Regions from separate parts of the Streptomyces sp. NPDC048257 genome, predicted to be linked through region 2. Evidence: riboswitches for the same ligand, from Rfam matches in the RefSeq annotation. Region 2 holds a riboswitch; each other region holds the start of a gene.
What was found. Region 2 has a riboswitch for cobalamin ahead of ACGFZK_RS12240 (ribonucleoside-diphosphate reductase subunit alpha). Riboswitches for the same ligand answer to the same signal wherever they lie in the genome.
Positions count from the first base shown of each region.

Region 1 (3,163 bases), on a different contig from region 2:
ACTGATCGCCTGGTTGAGGAGCTCCGGCGCCCACACGGGCGACCAACTCGCACCCCGCCAGACGAGTTAAAGCAGTGGATCTCCGGATCCGGCCGTGCCATCGTTGGACCCGCCGAAGGGGTGTAGCTCAGCTGGCCAGAGCACCGGTCTCCAAAACCGATGGTCGCAGGTTCGAGTCCTGCCACCCCTGCAGGAATGCGCCCGGCTGAGGGTTTCTCTCCCACAGCCGGGCGTTGCCGTGTCGCCGCCGGTCAGCCGACCGGGGTGAAGCTCGGCATCAGCGGGATCGCGCCGGCCAGCCAGCCCCCGGCGCTCGTGGTGAAGCGCGGCGCGGGCGAGGTCTCCCACCACGAGCGGACCGCCGTGGTGGTCCGTTCCTCTCCGGTCCGCCGGTCGACGTAGGCCGTCTCCCGTTCGCCGGTCAGGCGTACCGCGACCCGTCCCCGCTTGCAGCCGTCGGGGTAGTCGTTCCAGTTGACCCCGGCCTGCGACCACAGCAGTTCCTGCATGCCGCCGGTGGAGACACCGTGCAGCCGCTTGTGGGAGAAGTGCGCCTGCGCGGCCATGCTGATGCTGTTGCGGACGGCGTCCCGCTGCCGCCACAGGAAGTAGTTGGCCACCTCGGTCGGGTCGGAGAGCGTGAACAGGCGGGCGTCGAACAGGGCGCGTCTGCCCGGACGCCGCTCGTTCAGGACGGCCGTGGCCAGCGACGCGGCGACGGACAGCTGCTTGGCGACCACCCCGCCGAACCACGGCTCGGTGCCCGGGCTCTCGAAGTCGGTGTACAGGATGCTGATCTCGTCGGACTGGGTGTACGAGAACTGCGCCCCGGCGATCTCCGCACACAGCGCCTCGGCGACGGCGTCCATGTCGGCCATGAAGGACTCGTCGAACGGCCGGGCCGCACCCCGCATATAGGTGTGGAAGGCGCGGCCGTCCACCCGCATCAGCGTGTAGGTACGGCGCGGCAGGACCGCACGGTGCACCGCCTCGTACCGCTTCATCCGATCACCCAGTGGGGTGCTGTCTGACATGGTGTGTCCCTCCCTGGACGCCCCGCCGCCTTCGTGCCGACCGGAGCATCGTCACACGTCCAGGGCCGGGGACCTGCGCGATTTCTGGCAGACTGGCGTTGTCACCCAGGCGGTGCAGGACAGGAAACCGGTGCGATTCCGGTGCGGTCCCGCCACTGTGACCGGTCGTCCCCGCGTGGGGTGACCGGGAGTCAGACACTGACGCACCGCCTCTGCTCGCAGTTTCACGTCGACCAGGGGACGCGGATCCCCCGGAGAGGCCCCGTCATGCCGTCGCGTCCCCGCTCCGTCCTGTGCGCGCTCATACCCGTCGCACTCCTGATACCCCTCGCCGCGTGCGCCGGTTCCCCCGGGCCGCAGCAGGACAAGGCCGCGGGGCAGCCCGCCGCCGCGCCCGGTTTTCCGTACACCCTCACCAACTGCGGTGTGAGCAGCACCTATCAGGCCCCGCCCCGGCGCGCGGTCACCATGAACCAGCACGCCACCGAGCTGCTGCTCGCGCTCGGGCTGGGCGACCGGATCGCCGGATCCGCCTACCTCGACGACGCCGTCCTTCCCGGGTACCGGCCCGCCTACGACAAGATCAAGGTGCTGGCCGAGGAGTATCCCTCGAAGGAGATCCTGCTCGGCGCCGACCCCGACTTCGTCTACGGCGGGTACGCCAGCGCCTTCGACAAGGCGCAGGGCCGTGACCGCGAGGGACTCGCCAAGTCCGGTATCGACTCCCGCCTCAACGTGGAGTACTGCACCGAGGGCAAGGTCGGCCTCGACCAGCTGAAGACCGAGATCACCGAGGTCGCGCGGACCTTCGGCGTGCCCGAGCGCGGCACGAAGCTCATCGAGGACGAGCAGCGCCGCATCGACGCCGTGACCGCCCGGGTCAAGGACCGGCCGCGGCCGTCCGTCTTCGTCTACGACTCCGGCGAGGCCTCGGCCGCCACCTCCGGGGGCAACGGCATCGGCAACGAGATCGTCTCCCTCTCCGGCGGCACGAACGTCTTCGCCGACCTCGACGACACCTTCGGCGACGTGTCGTGGGAGCAGGTCATCGAGCGCCGGCCCGAGGTCGTCCTCATCTACGACTACGGCGGCACCACCGTCGAAGCCAAGAAGCAGCGCCTGCTGAACGACCCGGCCCTCGCCGGGGTTCCCGCCGTCAAGAACCGGCGGTTCGTCGTACTGCCGCTCTCCTCGGCCGTCCTCGGCGTGCGCGTCGCCGACGCCGTCGAGTCCCTGGGGGGCCGGCTCCACCCCGCCACCCCATGAGGCTGCGCACCGCCGCCGTCCTCCTCGTCCTGGCCGCCGCGCTCGTCGCCTCGGCGGTCGCGGGCCTGGCGCTGGGGGCCGTCCGGATCGAACCCGGCCGCGTACTCGACATCGTCCTCGGTGGCCTCTCGGGAGAACAGCGCACCGGAGCCTTCGCTGCCATCGTCTGGGACGTCCGGCTCCCGCGCGTCCTGCTCGGGGCCGTCGTCGGCGCCGGGCTCGCGGTCGCGGGCGCCGTGCTGCAGGCCCTCGTGCGCAACGAACTCGCGGACCCCTTCCTGCTCGGCGCCTCCTCCGGAGCCTCGGCCGGAGCCGTCCTCGTGATCGTCTTCGGTACGGGCGCCTTCGCCTTCGGCATGGGCCTGCCGCTGGCCGCCTTCGCCGGATCCATGGCCGCGCTCGTCGCCGTCTACGCGATGGCCCGGCGCGGCGGAACCATGACCACCGGCCGGCTCACCCTGGCCGGCGTCGCCGTCCAGTACATCCTGTCCGCCCTCACCAGCCTCGTCCTCGTGCTCTCCGCACACCCCGACCAGATCCGCTCCGTCCTCTTCTGGACCCTCGGCGGACTCGGCGGGGCCCGCTGGGACGAACTGGCCCTGCCCTCCGCCGTGCTGCTCCTCGGCACCGGACTGCTGCTCACCCTCGCCCGGCCGCTCGACCTGCTCCTGGCCGGGGAGGAGGGGGCGCGCACGCTGGGCCTGGACACCGGGCGCTTCCGCGCCGCCGCCTTCGTCCTGACCTCGCTCGTCATCGGCGTGCTCGTCGCCTACAGCGGGGCGATCGGCTTCGTCGGGCTGATGGTTCCGCACGCCGCCCGGATGGTCGTCGGAGCCGGCCACCGCGCACTGCTGCCGGTGGCC
Region 1 covers NZ_JBICZI010000001.1:344,944-348,106, reverse strand. The annotation lists gene ACGFZK_RS01700 (ankyrin repeat domain-containing protein) at 1-70, shown strand, start outside; tRNA gene ACGFZK_RS01695 (tRNA-Trp) at 117-190, shown strand; gene ACGFZK_RS01690 (tRNA(His) guanylyltransferase Thg1 family protein) at 252-1,034, opposite strand; cobalamin riboswitch at 1,114-1,255, shown strand; gene ACGFZK_RS01685 (ABC transporter substrate-binding protein) at 1,302-2,300, shown strand; gene ACGFZK_RS01680 (FecCD family ABC transporter permease) at 2,297-3,163, shown strand, end outside.
Region 1: it holds a riboswitch for cobalamin, as region 2 does, so the genes downstream of both, ACGFZK_RS01685 (ABC transporter substrate-binding protein) here and ACGFZK_RS12240 (ribonucleoside-diphosphate reductase subunit alpha) in region 2, are expected to answer to the same signal.

Region 2 (3,163 bases):
TCGTAGTGGTCGGGGTGCAGGACGCCGCGGGCGGTGCGCGTCTGCTCCCAGGCCGGCAGCGGGCCGCTGCGCTCGGCGAGGTCGCACGAGGCCTCGTAGGCGGCCAGCATGATGCGCTCGGAGAGCTTGGTGGACAGGGCCTTCGCCTCGGGGGAGTCGAAGGGCAGCTTCAGCTTGAAGAAGACGTCCTGGAGGCCCATCGCGCCCAGGCCCACCGGGCGCCAGCGGGCGTTGGAACGGCCGGCCTGCTCGGTCGGGTAGAAGTTGATGTCCACCACGCGGTCGAGGAAGGTCACGGCGGTGCGGACGGTCTCGTCCAGGCGCTCCCAGTCGATCCCGCCGTCGAGCACGAACGCGCCGAGGTTGACCGAGCCGAGGTTGCAGACGGCCGTCTCGCCGTCGTTGGTGACCTCGATGATCTCGGTGCACAGGTTCGAGGAGTGCACGACGGTGCCCGGCTCGGCGGTCTGGTTCGCCGTGCGGTTGGAGGCGTCCTTGAAGGTCATCCAGCCCTGGCCGGTCTGCGCGAGGGTGCGCATCATCCGGCCGTACAGGTCGCGGGCGGGCATGGTCTTGCGGGCCAGGCCGGCCGCCTCGGCCTGGCGGTAGGCGGCGTCGAACTCGTCGCCCCACAGGTCGACCAGCTCGGGCACGTCGGCCGGGGAGAACAGCGACCAGTCGGCGTCGGCGTTCACACGGCGCATGAACTCGTCCGGCACCCAGTGCGCGAGGTTCAGGTTGTGCGTACGGCGCTGGTCCTCACCGGTGTTGTCGCGGAGCTCCAGGAACTCCTCGATGTCCGCGTGCCAGGTTTCCAGGTAGACGGCGGCGGCGCCCTTGCGGCGGCCGCCCTGGTTCACGGCGGCGACGGAGGCGTCGAGGGTCTTCAGGAACGGCACGATGCCGTTGGAGTGGCCGTTGGTGCCGCGGATCAGCGAACCGCGGGCGCGGATGCGGGAGTACGACAGGCCGATGCCACCGGCGTGCTTGGAGAGCCGGGCGACCTGGTGGTAGCGGTCGTAGATCGAGTCGAGCTCGTCCAGCGGGGAGTCCAGCAGGTAGCAGGAGGACATCTGCGGGTGCCGCGTGCCGGAGTTGAAGAGCGTGGGGGAGGACGGCAGGTAGTCCAGGCGGCTCATCAGCCGGTACAGCGAGGCCACCTCCTCCACGGCCTGCACGCTCTCGTCCGCGGCGAGACCGCAGGCCACGCGCAGCATGAAGTACTGCGGGGTCTCGATGACCTGACGGGTGATCGGGTGGCGCAGCAGGTAGCGGCTGTGCAGGGTGCGCAGGCCGAAGAAGCCGAAGCGGTCGTCGGCGCCCTCGGCGAGGGTGAGCTCGACGAGCGAGTCCAGGCGGCTCGCGTGGGTGCGTACGAACTCGGCCGTGCGGTCGGCGATGAGGCCCTCGCGGTGGCCGACCTCGACGGAGGCCGAGAAGGAGGTGGAGCCCTGGCTCGCGGCCTCGTCGCGCACGGCCAGCGTCAGCAGGCGGGCGGCGAGCCGGGAGTAGGCCGGGTCCTCGGAGATCAGACCGGCGGCGGCCTCCGTGGCCAGCCCGCGCAGTTCGGCGTCGTCGGCGGCGGAGCTGCGGCCGCGCAGCGCCGAGGCCGCGACCCGGCCGGGGTCGGTGTCGGGGAGGTCCGCCGTCAGTCCGGTGAGGGTACGCAGCAGCGTGGCCCCCGGGCCCTCGGTGTTGTCGCCAGAAGTGGACTCGGCGCGCGGTGCGGAAGGCGCGATGGTCACGGCGGAAGCTCTCCCTCGCTCGGCCCGGTCATCGGCGGAGCGGGGCGCGGGCGGGCGCATGCGGGCGCGACGAGAACGCGTACCCCGCATGGCGTCCACCGGCCCAACCGCGAGGCCCGGACGAATCGGCACCCGGTTCGGTCGACCCGGGCGCGCTGTCGGCAGGTCCTCGGACTTGGCGTCCGGTAGCCGGACACTTCATACCGTTGCGGGACAGTTCCGGATTCGCACCGGATTCCCCTGCGGCGACAGCAGCCATGAGCATACATGTGGGGGCGGCCCTATGCGGTAGCCCCCACATGTAGTGTCGGCGTGGCTACAGCTTGAGCCGGTACGTGAGGAGTTTCAGGCCCTCGATCGGCGCCCAGTCCCGCTCCGGAGTCCGTACGAAGCCCAGTCGCCCGTAGATGCGATGGGCTCCGGCCATGCTGCTCTGGGTGGAGAGCACCACCGCGCCCACGCCCTCGATGGCCCGCGCCCGATCGAGGCACGCCCGCACCAGTGCCTCGCCGGCGCCCTGGCCGCGCGCCTCGTGGGCCACCGCGAGCATCCGGAACTCGGCCTCGCCGGGCGTGGCGATGTCGGCGAGCGGGCTGCCCGGGGCGGCGAAGGTCACACCGCCCAGCAGCCGTTCGTCCCGTACGGCGACGAGCACCTCTGCTGCGGCGGCGCGGCCGGCCACGTCGCGCAGCACGTTCAGGTACGCGTCGTCCTCGTTGAAGTCCAGGTGCCCGTCGGCGAGGTAGGCCCGGGCCGTGATCTCACCCAGATCCGTGTACTCGGCGGCCTGTACCGGCCTGATCGTGATGTCCATGCCGTCGAGTGTGCCGGAGCCGCGCGGAAGGGCCCCGCCGCATTTCGGCGGGGCCCTTCGGGGTGCGGTTCAGCAGCAGCGGAAGCCGTCGCGGGGGTCCGCCTCGCGGGCGTCCGTACGGGCGCGTTCGAAGGCGCGGCGGGTGAGGACCTCCGCGTCCGGGTCGTGGGAGCGGGCGTGGGCGACGTACCGGTCGTACGCCGCCTCCCCCGAGAACTCCCGTACGTAGAACCGGGCCTTCGCCAGCGCGCTGCGCAGCCGTGCCGGGCGGCTCATCAGGCCACCGGCTCCTTGACGTGTCCGCCGGCCGCATCCGGGCCCGCCGCGGCGAGCTCCGCCCGCTCCTCGGCGGTCGCGATGAGCCCGGCGGGGGCGACGATCTTCGACTCGGTCCAGGGGACCTCGGAGAGGGTCGCCGACTCCGGGTGGCGGACGGCCTTGAGGCAGGTCCGGGCCGCGTCCGCGAGGACCACGATGATCAGGACGGCGAAGAAGGCGCACAGCACGCCGTCGACCGTGGCGTTGGTGACCACGGTGTGCATGTCGTCCATGTTCTTGGCCGGCGCCAGCACCTTGTCGGCGTCGATTCCGGCCTGGTACTTGT
Region 2 covers NZ_JBICZI010000004.1:363,415-366,577, reverse strand. The annotation lists gene ACGFZK_RS12240 (ribonucleoside-diphosphate reductase subunit alpha) at 1-1,745, opposite strand, end outside; cobalamin riboswitch at 1,888-2,020, opposite strand; gene ACGFZK_RS12235 (GNAT family N-acetyltransferase) at 2,062-2,559, opposite strand; gene ACGFZK_RS12230 (YbdD/YjiX family protein) at 2,629-2,835, opposite strand; gene ACGFZK_RS12225 (carbon starvation CstA family protein) at 2,835-3,163, opposite strand, start outside.

Region 3 (3,163 bases), on a different contig from region 2:
TACGTAGCGGGTGCCGTACGACTGCACCCAGCCGTGCTGGGTGGCGAGGTAGCCCGTCAGCTGCTCGGCGAAGTACTGGACCATGTCGTTGCGTTCGGGCTCGCCGTGCACGAGGACGTCGATGCCGGTCTTCTCCTGGAAGGAGAGCACCTCGCGGATCTCGTCCTCGATGCGCTCCTCGTACCCGGCGGTGTCGATCCGGCCGGCCCGCAGGTCGGCGCGGGCCACCCGCAGCTCGTCGGTCTGCGGGAACGACCCGATGGTGGTCGTCGGCAGCAGCGGCAATCCCAGGTGGGCCCGCTGGGTGGCGGTGCGATCGGCGTACGGCTGGGCGCGGCGGCCGTCCGCATCGGTGATCGCCTCAGTGCGTGCCCGGACCGCAGGGTCACGGGTGATCGGTGACGTGGCCCGAGCGGCCAGGTCGGCGCGATTCGCGGCGAGTTCGGCGGTGATCGCTCCGGCGCCCCGGGCAAGGCCACGGGCCAGCGTGGTGATCTCGACGGTCTTCTGCAGGGCGAAGGCGAGCCAGCGCCGGACCTGCGGATCGATGTCGCGCTCGACGGCCGCGTCCAGTGGGACGTGCAGCAACGAGCAGGACGCGGCGACGTCCACCCGGTCGGCCAGGCCGAGAAGAGTACCGAGGGTGCTCAGCGACTTCTGGTAGTCGTTGATCCAGATGTTGCGGCCGTTGACCACGCCCGCGACCAGCCGCTTGCCGGGCAGGCCGCCAACTGCGGCGAGGTCGGCGAGGTTGGCGGCGGCGCGGTCGGTGAAGTCGAGGGCGAGGCCCTCCACGGGCGCCTTCGCCAGGACGGGCAGGGCCTCGCCGAGGCGGTCGAAGTACGAGGCCACGAGCAGCTTGGGGCGCTCGGTCAGCGCGCCGAGCTCCCGGTAGGTGCGGGCGGCGACGCCCAGTTCGGCGGGGGTGCGGTCCTGGACCAGGGCCGGCTCGTCGAGCTGGACCCACTCGGCGCCGGCCGCGCGCAGCTCGGCCAGCACCTGGGCGTAGACGGGCAGCAGCCGGTCCAGGAGCGTGATCGGCTCGAAGTCGGCGGCAACGCCGGGCGCCGGCTTGGCAAGGAGGAGGTACGTCACCGGGCCGACGAGGACGGGGCGGGCGGGGTGGCCGAGGGTCAGGGCCTCCTTCAGCTCGGCGACCTGTTTGGCGGGGTCGGCCGTGAAGACGGTGTCAGGCCCGAGTTCGGGGACCAGGTAGTGGTAGTTGGTGTCGAACCACTTGGTCATCTCCAGCGGCGCGACGTCCTGGGTGCCGCGCGCCATCGCGAAGTACCCGTCCAGGGCGTCCGCGTCGACGGCGGCCCGGTGGCGGCCGGGGATCGCGCCGACCATGACCGTGGTGTCCAGGACATGGTCGTAGAACGAGAAGTCGCCGGTCGGAACCTCGCTGATGCCTGCCTCGGTGAGCTGGGCCCAGTTGGTGCGGCGCAGGTCGCGGGCGGTCTCCCGGAGGGCGTCGGCGGTGACGCGGCCCTTCCAGTAGCCCTCGACGGCCTTCTTCAGTTCGCGGTTCTGGCCCTGGCGGGGGTATCCGTACACGGTGGCCTGTACTGCCGCGGCTGCGGACTCGGTGGTCACGGAACTCTCCTTCGCGAGCGTGTCTCCATGGACCCGGTGGGGGCCGAGGGCGCGAGGGGGGTGCCGGAACGGGCGGACCGCCGGGGTCACGTACAGCTGGGTACGCGACGGGGAGGATCCGCCTGAAGCACGCCGACCCGCCCACGAGGTCACCGGGAAACCGCACACGGAATCGTCCGCGCACGGGCAACGGGCAGGTCTTCGGACTCGCGGGCACGCCGGCCACTCGGGCAGACACCTACTGGCCGTCGCTTCCCAGGACCGGTTCCGGTCCCAGTGCGTATGACGGCGGTCGTTCCCGCTCACCGCTGCGGGGCAGTCCCGGATTCCCACCGGGTTCCCTCTTACGACGCATCCCGCCTGGCGGACGGGGGCGAACCAGCTGCGGGGTCCACCCTAGGGCGCCGAACTGGAGAATGGACAGAGTCATCCAGATAGCGGACGGTGAAATGAGACATGGCGGGGGTGCGGCGACACCACTCGCCGCACCCCCGCCGTCATGCGTGCCTCCGGCGCACCCTCAGCCCGGAGACCTGCCGGGACCCTCAGCCCCGGCCGTATGTGTGGAACCCGCGGCCGCTCTTGCGTCCCAGCAGCCCCGCCTGCACCATCCGCTGGAGCAGCGGGGGCGGGGCGTAGAGCGGTTCCTTGAACTCCTCGTAGAGGGAATCGGCGATCGCCGCGACCGTGTCGAGCCCGATCAGGTCGGCGAGCTTGAGCGGTCCCATCGGGTGGGCGCAGCCCAGCTCCATGCCGGCGTCCACGTCGGCGGCGCTCGCGAACCCGGACTCGGCCATGCGAATGGCCGAGAGGAGGTAGGGGATCAGCAGCGCGTTGACGACGAAACCCGCCCGGTCCTGGGATCGGACCGTGGTCTTCCCCAGAGCATCACGGGCGAAGGCTTCGACTGCGGCGAGGGTGTCCGCCGACGTGTGCAGGGAAGAGACCACCTCGACCAGCGGCAGCACGGGGACGGGGTTGAAGAAGTGCAGGCCCACCACCCTGTCCGCACGCCCGGTGGCCATGCCCAGCCGCATGATCGGGATGGCCGAGGTGTTCGTGGCGAGGATCGCGTCCGGGTCCGCGACGATCTTGTCGAGGGCCGTGAAGATCTCCGTCTTGGCCTCGGGGTTCTCGGTGACGGCCTCGATGACGAGCTGCCGATCGCCGAGGTCCTCCAGGTCTCCGGTCAAAACGAGCCGGGCCAGGGCGTCCTCGGCGGAGAGCCGGTCGAGCTTGCCGCGCTGGACGGCGCGTTCCAGGGAGACGGCCACCCGCTGCCCAGCGGCGCGGGCCGCGGTGGCATCCGCTTCGGCGACGACGGTGTCGAGTCCGGCGCGGGCGCACACCTCGGCGATGCCGGCGCCCATCTGGCCTCCTCCGACGACTCCGACGCGCCGGATCCGGCCCGGCTGCGCAACGGGGTTCACGCGTTCACCTGCGCGGGGGCGCGGCGGACCAGGTGGCGGCTGTAGGCCTCGGGCGTGAAGAACGGCGGGAGGTGCACCGAGAGCGCGGTGTCGACGAAGACCTCGCGGGCTTCGAGGACCAGCGCCTGCGGGTCCTC
Region 3 covers NZ_JBICZI010000001.1:753,716-756,878, forward strand. The annotation lists gene metE (5-methyltetrahydropteroyltriglutamate--homocysteine S-methyltransferase) at 1-1,596, opposite strand, end outside; cobalamin riboswitch at 1,792-1,943, opposite strand; gene ACGFZK_RS03535 (3-hydroxybutyryl-CoA dehydrogenase) at 2,142-3,026, opposite strand; gene aceB (malate synthase A) at 3,023-3,163, opposite strand, start outside.
Region 3: it holds a riboswitch for cobalamin, as region 2 does, so the genes downstream of both, metE (5-methyltetrahydropteroyltriglutamate--homocysteine S-methyltransferase) here and ACGFZK_RS12240 (ribonucleoside-diphosphate reductase subunit alpha) in region 2, are expected to answer to the same signal.